Regions from separate parts of the Pantoea anthophila genome, predicted to be linked through region 1. Evidence: riboswitches for the same ligand, from Rfam matches in the RefSeq annotation. Region 1 holds a riboswitch; the other holds the start of a gene.
The links. Region 1 has a riboswitch for thiamine pyrophosphate ahead of thiC (phosphomethylpyrimidine synthase ThiC). Riboswitches for the same ligand answer to the same signal wherever they lie in the genome.

Region 1 (7,816 bases):
CGTTCAATCCAGGCGGGGCTGTCAACCACCGGATAGAGCCCCAGGCGCGGGGCGGTAGCAGGAAAGGCAGACATGGTTACTCCTCCTCAATAACATCGGCAGAGTGATAAAGCTCACCCCCGCGGCTGCGGAAATGCTCTGACATCCGGGCCATGCCCACTTCCACTGGTTCAGCGCGGCTATCCTGGCGTGCCGCAAACTCACGCACCTCCTGAGAAATCTTCATTGAGCAGAATTTAGGGCCGCACATTGAACAGAAATGGGCCACTTTGCCTGACTCCTGCGGCAGGGTTTCATCATGCATGGCGCGGGCGGTGAGAGGGTCCAGGGCCAGGTTGAACTGATCTTCCCAGCGGAATTCAAAGCGCGCTTTGGACATGGCGTTATCGCGGATCTGCGCAGCGGGATGGCCTTTAGCCAGGTCGGCAGCATGTGCCGCGATTTTGTAGGTGATCAGCCCCTGTTTGACATCCTCTTTGTTCGGCAGCCCCAGATGCTCTTTAGGTGTGACGTAACAGAGCATGGCGCAGCCAAACCAGCCAATCATGGCGGCCCCGATTCCGGAGGTAAAGTGGTCATAGCCCGGTGCGATGTCGGTGGTCAGCGGGCCGAGGGTGTAGAAGGGGGCCTCATCGCACAGGTCGAGCTGTTCGGTCATGTTGCGGCGGATCATATGCATCGGCACATGGCCCGGCCCTTCAATCATCACCTGCACATCATATTCCCAGGCAATACGGGTCAGTTCGCCCAGGGTACGCAGCTCAGCGAACTGCGCTTCATCGTTCGCATCCTGAATCGAACCCGGCCGCAGACCATCGCCCAGCGACAGCGACACATCGTAAGCGGCGCAGATTTCACAAATCTCCCGGAAATGCTGATAAAGGAAGTTCTCCTGATGATGCGACAGACACCATTTCGCCATGATCGATCCGCCGCGCGACACGATCCCGGTCAGCCGCTTCGCCGTCATCGGGACATAACGCAGCAGGACGCCAGCGTGTATCGTGAAGTAATCCACCCCCTGTTCCGCCTGCTCAAGCAGCGTGTCGCGGAAAACGTCCCAGTTCAGCGCCTCGGCCACGCCGTTCACTTTTTCCAGCGCCTGATAGATCGGCACGGTGCCGATGGGGACCGGGCTGTTCCGCAGAATCCACTCGCGCGTTTCATGAATATAGCGGCCGGTAGAGAGATCCATCACCGTATCGGCCCCCCAGCGCGTCGACCAGACCAGTTTTTCCACTTCCTCTTCGATGGAGGAGGTGACCGCCGAGTTACCGATATTGGCATTCACCTTAACCAGAAAGTTACGGCCGATGATCATCGGCTCCGATTCCGGGTGATTGATATTGGCAGGGATGATAGCCCGTCCGGCTGCCACCTCCTGCCGCACAAACTCCGGCGTGATACTGGCTGGCAGATGCGCACCAAAACTGTGGCCCGGATGCTGTTGCAGCAGCACTTCACTGCGAATCCGTTCACGGCCCATATTTTCCCGCAGCGCAATAAACTCCATTTCCGGGGTGATGATCCCCTGGCGGGCATAATGCAGCTGGGTGACGCGGCGGCCTGCACAGGCCCGGCGCGGCGTCGGTAAGTTATCGAAGCGCAGATGGTCCAGCCCCTCATCAGCCAGCCGTTGCTGGGTGTAGCCGGAACTGTTTTGTGGCAGGTATTCGCTGTCATCGCGTTCCGCTATCCAGCGGGCGCGCAGTTTTTCCAGGCCGCGATGAACATCGATCTGTGCCGCGGGATCGCCATAGGCACCTGCCGTGTCGTAAACCGGCACCGCTTCGTTTGGCTCATAGGTCGGCTGGGCTTTGCTGCCACCGGTGTGGGTCGGGCTTAGCGTGATCTCGCGCATCGGAACGCGAATATCGTCACGGCTGCCGGTTATCCAGATGCGACGGGACTGGGGAAATGCACTGCCGCTTTGCAGCGAATCGATAAATTCCTGCGCCTGGGCACGCTGTTCACGACGGGTCATTTTTGGGTCAGACATAGCAATCTTCCTGTTCAGGGGGAACGATGCTTGTCCGGAGTTCGGAAGGAGTAGCGGTATCGGCAGCATAAGAATGCTGGCATACCGTAAAAATTTACTCTTGTTCCCTTCGCAGGTTCTAACCTGATCAGGTTCCGCGGATCCCGAATTAACGGTCTCAGCCCGGCTGGGCACTCCGACAAGAAGCGCTTTTTACGCCCTAATCTGACCGGCAGATCGGGCGTAAAAATCGTGTTTTTCACAGCAAAAAACAAAAAAGGTTCGTCGGCGTAGTGGCCTCGGAACCTCTTCAGCATAAAAGGGCGAGTGGATAATCTCAACCCTTTTGGTGGTGATACCGGTTAAGCGGGACGGGCAATCTGACTGTCATTGGCAACCGGCGGGGTAGCCAGCTGATTATCCCATGCCAGCTGGATCAGCTTATCTTCCAGCGTGAAGCGCGACTCCAGCACTTCGCCCACTTCTGAAAGCGCCTGCTGGAAAGTCATGCAGTTTTCATCGTCTATCGCCTGTTGCAGGTGACCATCATAGAGCTGCATCAGCCGCTCGGTGTTGGCTTCCAGTGGCGGATAGATCTGCGCAGCCGCAATCATCGGGCTGTCACCGTTCATTTCACTGATAACACGTTCATAGATACTGAAGTGACCGGCCGAAAGATAATCGACCAGGCTGTGACAGAAGTTGTCCAGCGCCTGCTCATCGAGACGGGTCAGGGCTTCTTTGTTGGGCTTCAGGCCGACCAGATGATAATAGGTCACCAGCAGCTGGCGACGGGCTTCGAGCCAGGAATCGACCAGCTCATTACTGCCACCTACGCGTTCAGCCAGGACGTTTAACTGGTTAAGCATATCTGACTCCATGTGAGTTATAGTTGTTTATCAACACACTTAACATCAGGGCTTCAGCGTACGATTTGACGCTAAGGATGACGAAATAAATGCAATGCGAAATCTCAAGCGTAGACGCTGGATGGTGGATTGTCAGCCATGAACAGAAACTTTGGTTGCCACAAGGTGATTTACCCCACGGAAACGCCGAAAATTTTGGTCTGACTGGCAGTAAAGCACGCCTTATCGGAGAGTGGCAGGGCGAAAATGTCTGGCTGATTTGTGCGTCACGCTCTGCCGATATGTTCTCCGTGCGGCAGTTGATCGATCAGGACGTCGGACTGTTTCAGCTGGCGGGGCGGGGTGTGCAGCTGGCGGAGTTTTACCGCTCTCATCGCTGGTGCGGCTACTGCGGCCATGAAATGCATCACAGCAGGCATGAATTTGCCTGCCTGTGCAGTCATTGCCGTGAGCGTTACTATCCGCAAATCGCCCCCTGCATTATCGTGGCCATCCGTCGTGGTGATGAAATCCTGCTGGCAAATCATGCCCGCCATCGCAACAAGGTCTATACCGTGCTGGCCGGCTTTGTGGAGGTCGGTGAGACGCTGGAGCAGGCCGTTGCCCGCGAAGTGATGGAGGAGAGCAACATCCGCGTCAAAAACGTGCGCTATGTGACCTCTCAGCCGTGGCCCTTTCCGCAATCCCTGATGACCGCCTTCATGGCGGAGTATGACAGCGGCGATCTGCAGCATGATGGCAAAGAGCTGCTGGATGCGGCCTGGTTCCGTTTTGATGACCTTCCCCTGCTGCCTCCACCCGGCACCGTGGCACGCCGCCTGATTGAAGATACTGTCGCCCTGTGCCGCGCTGAAGTGTGAAAGTGCTACACTACACGCCTGTTATTGAGAGAGTGTTGAGATGAGTGAACTGAAGAACGATCGTTATTTGCGTGCCCTGTTACGTCAGCCGGTGGATGTCACGCCGGTATGGATGATGCGACAAGCCGGGCGCTATTTGCCGGAGTACAAAGCGACACGCGCCCAGGCGGGTGATTTTATGTCGCTGTGTAAAAACGCCGAGCTGGCCTGTGAAGTCACCCTGCAGCCGCTGCGTCGTTTTCCGCTGGATGCCGCCATCCTCTTCAGTGACATCCTGACGATTCCGGATGCGATGGGACTGGGACTCTATTTTGAAACCGGCGAAGGCCCGCGTTTCTCAAACCCTGTAACCTGCCGCGCTGACGTTGATCGCTTGCCGGTGCCCGATCCGGAGATGGAGCTGGGCTATGTGATGAACGCGGTTCGCACCATCCGCCGCAATCTGAATGGTGAGGTGCCGCTGATCGGCTTCTCCGGCAGTCCATGGACGCTGGCCACCTACATGGTGGAAGGCGGCAGCAGCAAAGCGTTTACCCGAATCAAAAAGATGATGTATGCCGAGCCTGCTACGCTGCATGCGATGCTGGATAAGCTGGCTGACAGCGTCATTCTCTATCTCAATGCGCAGATTCGCGCAGGTGCCCAGTCGGTGATGGTCTTCGATACCTGGGGCGGCGTGCTGACCGGCCGTGACTACCGCGAGTTCTCCCTTCACTACATGCACAAAATTGTTGATGGCCTGCTGCGTGAAAATGATGGCCGCCGCGTGCCGGTGACGCTGTTCACCAAAGGCGGTGGACAGTGGCTGGAAGCGATGGCCGCCACCGGCTGTGATGCGCTGGGTCTCGACTGGACCACCGACATTGACGATGCGCGCCGTCGCGTGGGCGATAAAGTTGCGCTGCAGGGTAATATGGACCCCTCTATGCTCTATGCGGCACCTGAGCGTATTGAGCAGGAAGTGGCCGGTATTCTGGAGCGCTTTGGTTCCGGCACCGGCCATGTCTTTAATCTGGGGCACGGCATTCATCTGGATGTGCCACCGGAAAATGCCGGTGTCTTTGTTGATGCTGTGCATCGTTTATCACGTCCCTGGCATCAGGAGTAATCATGGATATTGCCGCACTTCGCGCTGAGCAGTTACAACGCGCCGCTGACGTGGTGCGTGACGATGATTTTGATGTGTTACCGCCTCGCTATATCGGCGGGGCCGACGTAGGTTTTGAGCAGGAAGGCACGATCACACGCGCAGCGATGGTAATCCTGGAGTACCCATCGCTTCGGCTGGTGGAGCATCGCATCGCGCGTATTGAGACGACGATGCCCTATATCCCGGGCTTTCTCTCCTTCCGGGAATATCCGGCCCTGATGGCCGCCTGGGAGATGCTGGAGCAGAAGCCGGACCTGCTGTTTGTGGATGGACACGGGATTTCGCATCCCAGACGGCTCGGCGTTGCCTCGCATTTTGGTCTGCTGGTGGATGTGCCTACTATCGGGGTCGCGAAAAGCCGGCTGTGTGGTCGTTTTGCCGATCTGGATGCGCAACCGGGCAGCCGCCAGCCGCTGATCGACAAAGGTGAGCAGATTGGCTGGGTATGGCGCAGCAAGCAACGCTGCAACCCGCTGTTCGTCGCCACCGGCCACCGTGTCAGCCTGGATACTGCGCTGCAGTGGGTCGAAAACTGTACGCGCGGTTACCGTTTGCCGGAACCCACCCGCTGGGCCGATGCAGTGGCGTCGAACCGTTCCGCTTTCCAGCGCTGGCAAAACGCGCTTTAACACTGTTTGTGCTGCGCTTTTGCAGTTACACTGCGGCCAGCGAAACGAATAAGAGCCACCTTTATGTTACAAAATCCCGTTCATCTGCGTCTGGCGAAGCTGGAAAGCTGGCAGCATCTGACGTTTATGGCCTGCCTGTGCGAGCGTATGTACCCCAACTATCGCGCATTCTGCGAGCAGACTGAATTTGCCGATCCGGCACTCTATCGCCGCATCCTTGATCTGATCTGGGAAAACCTGACGGTCAAAGATGCGAAGATTAACTTCGACAGCCAGCTGGAAAAGCTCGAGGCTGCCATTCCCGATGGCGATGCGTTTGAGGTCTATGGCGTCTATCCGGCTATTGATGCCTGCGTGGCCCTGAGCGAAGTGTTACATGCCCAGCTGAGTGGTGAAACGCTGGAGCATGCGATTGAAGTCAGCAGGACATCCATTACGACGGTTGCCATGCTGGAAATGACACAGGCTGGACGCGAAATGACCGATGAGGAGCTGCGTGAAAACCCGGCTATCATCGATGAGTGGGACCTCCAGTGGGAGATTTTCCGCCTGCTGGCGGAGTGTGAAGAGCGCGACCTTGAATTGATTAAAGGTCTGCGATCTGACCTGCGTGAAGCGGGAATAAGTAACATCGGTATAAATTTCCAGCAGTAAGGCGATAAAACGTGACTTCAGGCCCGAATTAGCGCGCCTGGAGGCTTCACATTGGCCCCCTCTCTGGTCTACATTTGGGGGGCTGAAAATTGTGGCTATCGGTGCGTGCAGGCAGAAGAGTGCCAGAATATGGCTTTTCCCTCGCACTCGTTGCTTAGCAAGCGATAAATACACTTTAAGGATAACTTATGAACAAGACTCAACTGATTGATGTGATCGCAGAAAAAGCTGACCTGTCTAAAACCCAGGCTAAGGCAGCGCTGGAATCTACTCTGGCTGCGATCACTGAGTCTCTGAAAGATGGTGATGCTGTACAACTGGTTGGTTTTGGTACTTTTAAAGTGAACCACCGCGCTGAGCGTACCGGTCGTAACCCGCAGACTGGCAAAGAGATCAAAATCGCTGCAGCAAACGTACCGGCATTCGTGTCTGGTAAAGCGCTGAAAGACGCCGTTAAGTAAGACGTCGCACTGCGGTTAAGCTTTAAAACAGGGGGCGTTTCGCCCCTTTTGTTTAAGAGGCCAGCCATCATGACCCCGCTGTTTCAGCGTTTAGCTGTTCTGTTTCTTTCCCTGTTTCTGTTTAGCTGCAGCTCTGTTCCGGATATTCCCCCCTTTTCTGCCAGTGGCTATCTTGCCGATCGTGGTGTTGTGCGCATCTGGCGTAAAAACAGCGATCACCAGTCTGTCCATATTCGTACGATCTACACGCCGTTCAGTGGCGGTGAGGGCGAGGTGACCGATTATGTCTGGCTGGAAGAGGCGCTGATCAGCGTTCAGCGCCAGGTAAAAGGGAAGCAGCCTGATGATGTCACCCTGCGCTTTGACCAGGCGGGCGGCCTCAACTTTATGCAGCGTCAGCTGTCAGACCGGCGTGAAGCCGTGAGTGCTGATGCGGTGGAACTCTATAAGTTTGACGCTCAGCGGATGCGTAACCTGAGTGATGCGCTGTTAAGCGGTCGGGTATTCCTGAGGCAGGGACACTGGCTGGGCAATAATCTGCTGGAGAGTTGTGAAGGTCAGCAGGTCAGACCCGCTTTTGATGCTGATGCCCTGCGGATACTGACACAGCAGCAGCGCAGCGCCCCGGCACCGCTGATGGTGTCATGGCTGGACGCGCCGGAAGGCATTCAGCTGTTACGGATCAGTCAGCAGGATGAGTGCGCGCAGCAGCCGACAGAAGATGATATGTAAAAATAAAAAGGGGGCACCCGGTGCCCCCTGAACTTATTTGCGATTAATGGCGCGATAGCCAATATCGCGGCGGCAGAAGCTGCCCTGCCACGAGATGGGCTGTGTCAGCGCATAAGCCCGCTTCTGTGCCGCAGCGACATCCTCACCCAGTGCGGTAACGCACAGCACGCGGCCACCGCTGGTCAGCACCCGATCCTCTTCCAGCCGGGTTCCGGCGTGAAAGACCTTGCCGTCCGCAACCTCTTCCAGTGGCAGACCGTGGATCTGATCACCCTGACTGTAGTCACCCGGATAACCGCCCGCCGCCAGTACCACACCGAGCGCAGGACGCGGATCCCACTGGGACGTTTTCTGATCCAGTTTACCCTCGCAGGCGGCCAGGCAAAGATCGACCAGATCCGACTGCAGGCGCAGCATGATCGGCTGGGTTTCCGGATCGCCGAAGCGGCAGTTGAATTCGATCACTTTCGGCTGCCCGGTGCG
Region 2 (7,816 bases), 440 kb from region 1:
TGACCGTCAATCAGCAGGGTGCCCTGATTCACCGGCAGAAAACCGGCAATCAGGCTCAGCAGGGTGCTTTTACCCGCGCCGCTGGGGCCGAGAATCGCGATGCGTTCACCGCGTGTGGCCCTGAAGCTGAAGCGCATCGGCAGATGCTGGTAGAGATAGGTAAGGTTATCAAGAGTCAGCATGGCGGCCCGGTAATTTTTCCATTAGCGTGAACAGCAATAAGCAGAGCAGCAGCAGCAGCAGGGCGGTGACCGCACCATCAGCGCCACGATAGGCGCCTATCTGCTGATAGAGATAGAACGGCAGCGTGCGGAAGTCGGCGCTGCCAAACAGCGCCACCACGCCAAAATCACCAATCGACAGCACGCAGGCAAAGGCCAGCGCCTGGGCCAGCGGACGTTTCAGCGCCCGCAACTCGATCAGCCGCAGCCGGTTCCAGCCCTGAATATCCAGTGAATGGCAGAGTCTGCCGTAACGCTCTGCGGTGTCGCGCATCGGGTTTTCCAGCACTTTCAGCGCATAGGGAATGGCAATCAGCGCATTGGTAAACATCACCAGCCCTTCGGCGGAGTCGGGGAGGCCGATGGTGGCGTTGAACAGCAGGAAAAAGCCGGTGGCGAGCACAATGCCCGGCATCGCCAGAATCAGCATTCCGCTGGTGTCGATAAGCGTGGCCGCCGCCAGATGCTGGCGCAGACGCAGCTCGCGGCTGCTCCAGAGCAGCATCATGGTCAGCACCACGCAGATTAATCCGGCCCCGGTGGCGATGCGTAATGAGGTCAGGGTTGCCCGCCAGAGAGCAGGCTGAGCCAGCGCACCGCGCACTCCGCCATGCAGACCCTCCACAATCACCGCCGCCAGCGGAGGCAGTAGCAGGAGCAACGCCAGCAGGATGAGCAGCGCATCGCTGAGCTGTGCGCCCCACGAATCCTGCGGATCGCGCCAGCCCTTCAGCTGACGGGTGCCGGCGGGGATCGCCTTACTGAAGCGCTGGCTGAGCAGCACCAGCGTCAGGCAGCAGCCGAGCTGAATCAGCGCCAGCAGCGCGGCACGGCCCGGATCGTAGTCATAACTCAGCGCCTGGAAAATCGCCAGTTCGAGCGTGGTAGCCTGCGGCCCGCCCCCCAGTGACAGCACGGTGGCAAAGCTGGCAAAGCAGAGCATAAAGATCAGCGCGCCGGTCGGCAGCAACTGACGCCGCAGCCACGGCCACTCCAGCAGGCGAAAATGGTGCCAGCCGCGCAGGTCGAGCTGCGCGGCGAGCTGACGCTGCTCGGCCGGAATGCTCTCCAGCGCCTGCAGCATCAGACGCGTCGCCAGCGGCAGATTAAAGAAGACGTGCGCCAGCAAAATGCCCGGCAGACCATAGGGTGAGAAGTGATAACCGATGCCCAGCAGCTGACAGAGTTGCGCCAGCCAGCCAACGCGGCCATAGACGGTTAACAGACCAAACACCGCCACCAGTACCGGCAGGACCAGGGTCATGGCACAGAGACGCAGCAGCAGCTGGCGGCCGGGAAAACGGCGTCGATAGAGCGCCCGCGCCAGCGGCACCGCAGGCAGCAGGGAGAGCAGGGCGGAGAGCAGCGCCTGACCGAAAGAGAAGCCGATTACGTGCCGCAGATACGCATCCTGCAGCACGCTGCGCCACTCCAGGCCTGGCGCGGCCATCCAGAGTGCGCCAAAGGCCAGCAGCGCCACGCCGGTTAGCAGCAGCGTGGCGAGCGAGCCGGGGATCAGCCAGCGCGGCATCAGCGGCTGACGGCGCGTTGCCACTGGCTGATCCAGCCTGAACGCTGTGTAGCCACCTCTTCAGGCGAGAACTGCAGGGCGGTGGACGGCACCGTCAGGCTGGCAAAACCGGCAGGCAGCGGCGTATCGATCACCGGGTACATCCAGTTGCCGGTGGGAATGGTGCGCTGGAACGCAGGCGAGACCATAAACTGCATGAACTGCTGTGCCAGCGCAGGCTGTTTACTGCTGGCTAACTGTGCGGCCACTTCCACCTGCAGATAGTGTCCTTCGGCAAACGGGGCGGCGGCGTAGTTCTCTTTTTTCTCTTCGATGATGTGGTAAGCCGGAGAGGTGGTGTAACTCAGCACCAGATCGCCTTCGCCCTTCAGGAACAGGCCATAGGCTTCGCTCCAGCCTTTGGTCACCGTTACGGTTTTCTGCGCCAGCTTCTGCCACGCCTGCGGAGCCTGGTCGCCGTAGACCTTCTGCATCCACAGCAGCAGGCCTAAGCCGGGGGTACTGGTGCGGGGATCTTCGTAGATCACCCGCCACTTTTCCGGGCTGTCGACCAGCTCTTTCAGGCTCCTGGGCGGGTTTTTCAGCCGGGTTTTGTCATAGACAAAGGCGAAGTAGCCATAGTCAAACGGCACAAAGGTGGTGTCGTGCCAGCCGCCAGGCAGGGTAAGTTTTGCGGTGTCGACCTGACTTTCAGCAAACAGACCGGTTTTCTGCGCCGCCTGCACCAGATTGTTATCCAGCCCCAGCACCAGATCCGCTTTGCTGTTTTTGCCTTCCATCCGCACGCGGTTCAGCAGCGAGACGCCATCTTCCAGCGTGACGAATTTCAGCTCACAGTTGCACTGCGCCTCAAAGGCTTTTTTTACCGCCGGGCCAGGGCCCCAGTCGGCAGAGAAGGAGTCGTAGGTGTAGACCGTGAGGACCGGTTTAGCCGCCAGAACGGGGGCGGAGAGTAACAGCAATACCGGCAGAACTTTGTTTAACACTTTGCGCTCCTTCAGGAGAATAGGGGATGAGTCGCAAAGGATCTGAGCACAACGGCCTCTCAAATCCCTACGTCGGTATTAACCGAATCAGGTTCGACGGGTCTCTCTCAGCTGCTTGCTGGTGGCAGGCGGCACCCCGTTGAGAACGTCACATTCTAGTCATTTCAGCGCCGTGGCGAAAGCGTCACAGTGCCGGCGGCGCAAACCAGGCCGATTTAAAATCAAACCAGCCCAGGGTATTCATCCGCACGCCACGCATGCTGCGCTGGCCCTCAAGCAATAGCCAGTGATGAAACAGCGGATGCAGGCCCGCCTCTTCAACCAGCTGTTTGCTCCACTCGGCCAGCGGCAGCGTTTTCTCGCGCCAGCGGGCCGCGTCACTGTGCCAGTCAATCGGCAGGCAGTGATGCAGCAGCGGGATCTCATACAGCTGGGCGAACAGCGACCAGTTCAGCGGCAGGGTAAAGTTGACGCTGCCGAGCCAGATATCACTCTCCGCGTCGCCCTGATACCAGCTTTCATAACTGATCTCACGGGTTTCCAGCGTGACGCCCTGTTGGGCCAGCAGGGGACGCAGCGCATTGGCGATGCCCTCATGCTCCACGTGCTGACTGTACCAGGTCAGCGTCAGATGGGTCAGGCCGGGCGGCTTTTCGACCGGGGTCAGGTCCCGGCGGTGGTGCCAGCGCGGCAGCAGGCCATAAGCCGGAAACCAGTATCGCTGATAGCCGACGCCCGCGTGGTTGAGCAGGGCGATAGGGTTAAAGAGATAACTGACCCAGCGCCTGACTGCCTCATTGCGGCCCTGCTCTGAACGCTGGTCAAACAGCAGATAGTAGCAGCCCTCTTCAAGGCGGCTCTCCTCCTGAATCTCATCCGCAGCGTCCCCCTGCAGGCGCACACCGGCATAGACCAGCTCATCGCTGATGTCGGGCAGCACCCAGATAGAGACATCATCGATCAGGGCGCGAAAGCCAAAGTAATCATCAAAGGCTTCAATCTTCAGCTGGCTCTCATGATTGCGGATCACCCGATAGGGGCCGGTGCCGATTGGCTGGCGGGCAAAATCCTGAATCGTCGGCCACTCGCGCGGCAGGATCATCGCGCTGACGCTGCCCAGCAGCCAGGGCAGGCCGTCGTCGGGCTGGCTCAGATGCACATCCAGCGTCCAGGGGGCGGGTGAGGAGATCTCCGCAATGTGGGAAAAGAGCGGATGAGGGCGCTGACGCTCCAGGGTGGCGATGACATCCGCCATCTCCAGCTCCCGACCGTGATGAAAACGAATGGCCGGACGCAGAAAGAAGCGCCAGTGAAGCGGGGAGGTCTGCTGCCAGTGATGCGCAATATCGGGCTCGATTTCCCCGTTTTCCTCATTTATCCGCGTCAGCCCATTAAAAATCTGTCGGGCGATGTGCGTTTCAGAGCGCCGCAGCGGCGAGCCAGGCAGCAGATTGAGCAGGGGACGATAGTAGAGCACCCGCAGGATATGCTTGCCCTGCCGGAAACTGCGGCCGAGATGCGCACTGATCATCTGCCGCACCTGATCCTTATCGCCCACCAGCTGGACCAGCTGATCGATGCGATCCTGCTCCAGCAGATCTTCGGCACGCTGCTGCTGTAAAGCCAGCCCGGTATAGCAGAACGTCAGATGTGACCGCCTGCCGCGTCCCGCTTCTGCCTGCCAGACCAGCCAGCCTGCCGCCTGCATCCGGTTGAGCAGATTGCGCATGTGGCGGCGCGAGCAGTGCAGCAGGTCAGCCAGTTCGCTGAGCGTAATGGCCTGCGACTGGCCCTGGCAGCTCTGCCACAGGCGAATGAATTGCTGCTTCAGACGGGACGAGGACATAAAAGAGGAACTCCTGCTGAAAAGCGCTCTGTTTTTTCTGCCTCATTTTAAGAGCAAACTTTGCGCTATGGGAAGAGCGGGAGGCATTCAGTCTGGAATGGCGTTCAACCCTGACTTCGCTGTTCAGCGGAGTGCTTTTCTGAGTAGGGTGCATTTACACCGCCAGCAGAGGATCTCTGCTGGCTTTTTTCATCGTGCGCGGTATGGTCTACCCTTCTTTTTTTCCTCTCTGTTTAGCCTCTAAGGGATTTCGCTATGAAATCGCTGTTAACGCGGCAGCGCCGCATCAATCCGGTTTACCTCGCTTTTATGGTCGCCTCGTTCATGCTGGGCGTGGCGGGCGCATTGCAGGCACCGACGCTGAGCCTGTTTCTGACGCGCGAAGTGCAGGCCCGCCCTTTCTGGGTCGGACTGTTTTTTACCATCAATGCGGTGGCCGGTATCCTGGTGAGCATGCTGGTGGCGAAGCGTTCGGACAGCGTGGGGGACCGCCGTAATATCATTCTGTTCTGCTGCCTGATGGCGCTGGTTAATGCGCTGCTGTTTGCCTTCAGTCGCCACTACCTGACGCTGATTACGCTGGGTGTGCTGCTGTCGGCGCTCGCCAGCGTTTCGATGCCTCAGCTCTTTGCGCTGGCACGGGAATATGCCGATCAGTCGGCGCGTGAAGCGGTCATGTTCAGTTCGGTGATGCGCGCGCAGCTGTCGCTGGCGTGGGTCATCGGGCCGCCGCTCTCATTTGCGCTGGCGCTGAACTATGGTTTTGTCACGCTGTTTATGGTGGCCGCCGCGCTGTTTCTGATCTGTATCCTGCTGGTCTGGTTTACCCTGCCGTCAGTGCCCCGTGCGCAGCCGCTGCTGCAAAGCGGCGGTCTGCCGCTAAACGGCTGGCGCGACCGGGATGTGCGCCTGCTGTTTATCGCCTCGGTGGTGATGTGGACCTGCAATACCATGTATATCATTGATATGCCGCTCTATATCAGTACGACGCTTGGCCTGCCGGAAAAGCTGGCGGGTCTGCTGATGGGCACGGCCGCCGGGCTGGAGATCCCGGTGATGCTGCTGGCCGGGCATTACGCCCGCCGCATGGGCAAGCGCCGGTTAATGCTGGTGGCGGTGGCCGCCGGAGTCCTGTTTTATCTGGGGCTGGTGCTGTTTAACTCCCGCACGTCACTGATGGTATTGCAGCTGTTTAATGCGGTGTTTGTCGGGATTATTGCCGGGATTGGGATGTTGTGGTTCCAGGATCTGATGCCGGGACGGCCTGGCGCCGCAACCACCCTGTTCACCAACTCCATCTCAACCGGCATGATTCTGGCCGGGGTGATTCAGGGTACGCTGAGCGAGCGGCTGGGACATGAGGCGGTCTACTGGCTGGCATTCGGGCTGGCGATTGTGGCGCTGGTGATGTCGGCACGGGTGCGCGACGTATAAAGAAGAAGGGCGACAGGATGTCGCCCTTTTTTTAACTATTGAGGAATCTGGACCGGTCGCTGTGATAGCGAGCCTGCTCAGGGAACACGGTCAGATCGGAAAGGCGCTTAAGCCAATCCCTGGCCGCTCGGCCCGCGCGATTACGCACCTCATCCATGAGGTGCGCCCGTAAACGGGCCAACGCATTGCGTTGTTCAAAAACGCTCCCGACGTTTTTGTCCCTGGCGCGGGACGCTTTCCTCCTCTGACCGTGTTCCCTGCGCGTTAAGCTAAATTGTTGCTGTCAGATTAGCCCTGTCTTAACGCAATCAGCGCAGGAAGGCGGGTTGATTCTGCTCATACTGCGAAATTGACGCTTCATGCTGCAGGGTCAGACCGATGCTGTCGAGGCCGTTGATCATGCAGTGGCGACGGAAGCTGTCGAGTTCAAACGGGTAGACTTTATCGCCTGCGGTCACCGTCTGAGCTTCCAGATCGACCGTAAAGCTGATGCCTGGCTGAGCCGCAACCAGCCGGAACAGCTCATCCACTTCCTCTTCGCTTAACTTCACCGGCAGCAGCTGATTGTTGAAGCTGTTGCCGTAGAAGATATCGGCGAAGCTTGGCGCAATCACCACGTGAAAACCGAAATCGGTCAGCGCCCACGGAGCGTGTTCACGAGAGGAGCCACAGCCAAAGTTCTCGCGCGCCAGCAGAATGCTGGTGCCTTTAAACTCTGGCTTGTTCAGCACAAAGCTGGGGGTAGGGACCGTGCCAGCGTCATCTTCAAAGCGCCAGTCATGGAACAGGTGCTGACCAAAACCGGTGCGGGTCACCTTCTGCAAAAACTGCTTAGGGATGATCGCGTCGGTATCGACGTTTGCGGCGTCCAGCGGCGCAACGATGCCGGTGTGCTGAGTAAATTTATTCGCCATGACTTATGCTCCTGTCGTCAGTTCACGGATGTCGGCAAAGTGGCCGGTGACGGCTGCCGCTGCGGCCATTGCCGGGCTGACCAGATGGGTTCGTCCACCGCGGCCCTGACGACCTTCAAAGTTACGGTTGCTGGTTGACGCGCAACGCTCGCCGGGGTTGAGGCGGTCATTATTCATCGCCAGACACATGGAGCAGCCTGGCAGACGCCACTCAAAGCCCGCTTCCAGGAAGATTTTATCCAGACCTTCCGCTTCCGCCTGTGCTTTTACCGGACCGGAACCGGGCACCACCATCGCAACCACACCCGGCGCAACTTTGCGGCCTTTGGCGATAGCGGCGGCGGCACGCAGATCCTCAATGCGTGAGTTGGTGCAGGAGCCGATAAAGACTTTATCAATCGCGACGTCGGTCAGTCGGATGCCCGGCTGCAGATTCATATACGCCAGCGCTTTTTCCGCTGAGGCGCGCTCCACCGGATCGGCGAATGAGGCCGGGTTCGGGATCACCTGATCAACGGCGATCACCTGACCCGGGTTGGTGCCCCAGGTGACCTGTGGCGCAATCTCTTCTGCATGCAGCGTGACCACCGCATCATAGGTCGCGCCTTCATCTGACTTCAGTGTGCGCCAGTACTCTACAGCCTGCTCCCACTTCTCACCCTGTGGGGAGAACTGGCGGCCTTTCAGGTAGCTGAAGGTGGTCTCGTCCGGTGCCACCAGGCCCGCTTTCGCGCCCATTTCAATCGCCATGTTGCACAGCGTCATACGACCTTCCATGCTCAGCGCCTGAATGGCCGGACCGCAGAACTCAACCACATAGCCGGTTCCGCCTGCGCTGCCGGTTTTGCCGATGATCGCCAGGACAATATCTTTTGCCGTAATGC

Region 2: another riboswitch for thiamine pyrophosphate. It lies ahead of thiB (thiamine ABC transporter substrate binding subunit); the one in region 1 lies ahead of thiC (phosphomethylpyrimidine synthase ThiC).

What each region holds. Positions count from the first base shown of each region.
Region 1 covers NZ_CP110473.1:3,698,766-3,706,581, reverse strand. The annotation lists gene thiE (thiamine phosphate synthase) at 1-74, opposite strand, end outside; gene thiC (phosphomethylpyrimidine synthase ThiC) at 77-1,999, opposite strand; TPP riboswitch at 2,087-2,187, opposite strand; gene OJ965_RS19760 (Rsd/AlgQ family anti-sigma factor) at 2,341-2,847, opposite strand; gene nudC (NAD(+) diphosphatase) at 2,937-3,707, shown strand; gene hemE (uroporphyrinogen decarboxylase) at 3,748-4,815, shown strand; gene nfi (deoxyribonuclease V) at 4,818-5,486, shown strand; gene OJ965_RS19740 (YjaG family protein) at 5,550-6,140, shown strand; gene hupA (nucleoid-associated protein HU-alpha) at 6,329-6,601, shown strand; gene OJ965_RS19730 (DUF1481 domain-containing protein) at 6,671-7,333, shown strand; gene purD (phosphoribosylamine--glycine ligase) at 7,367-7,816, opposite strand, start outside.
Region 2 covers NZ_CP110473.1:3,258,942-3,266,757, reverse strand. The annotation lists gene thiQ (thiamine ABC transporter ATP-binding protein ThiQ) at 1-182, opposite strand, end outside; gene thiP (thiamine/thiamine pyrophosphate ABC transporter permease ThiP) at 169-1,776, opposite strand; gene thiB (thiamine ABC transporter substrate binding subunit) at 1,752-2,738, opposite strand; TPP riboswitch at 2,785-2,887, opposite strand; gene sgrR (HTH-type transcriptional regulator SgrR) at 2,923-4,584, opposite strand; gene OJ965_RS17810 (MFS transporter) at 4,840-6,018, shown strand; gene leuD (3-isopropylmalate dehydratase small subunit) at 6,327-6,932, opposite strand; gene leuC (3-isopropylmalate dehydratase large subunit) at 6,936-7,816, opposite strand, start outside.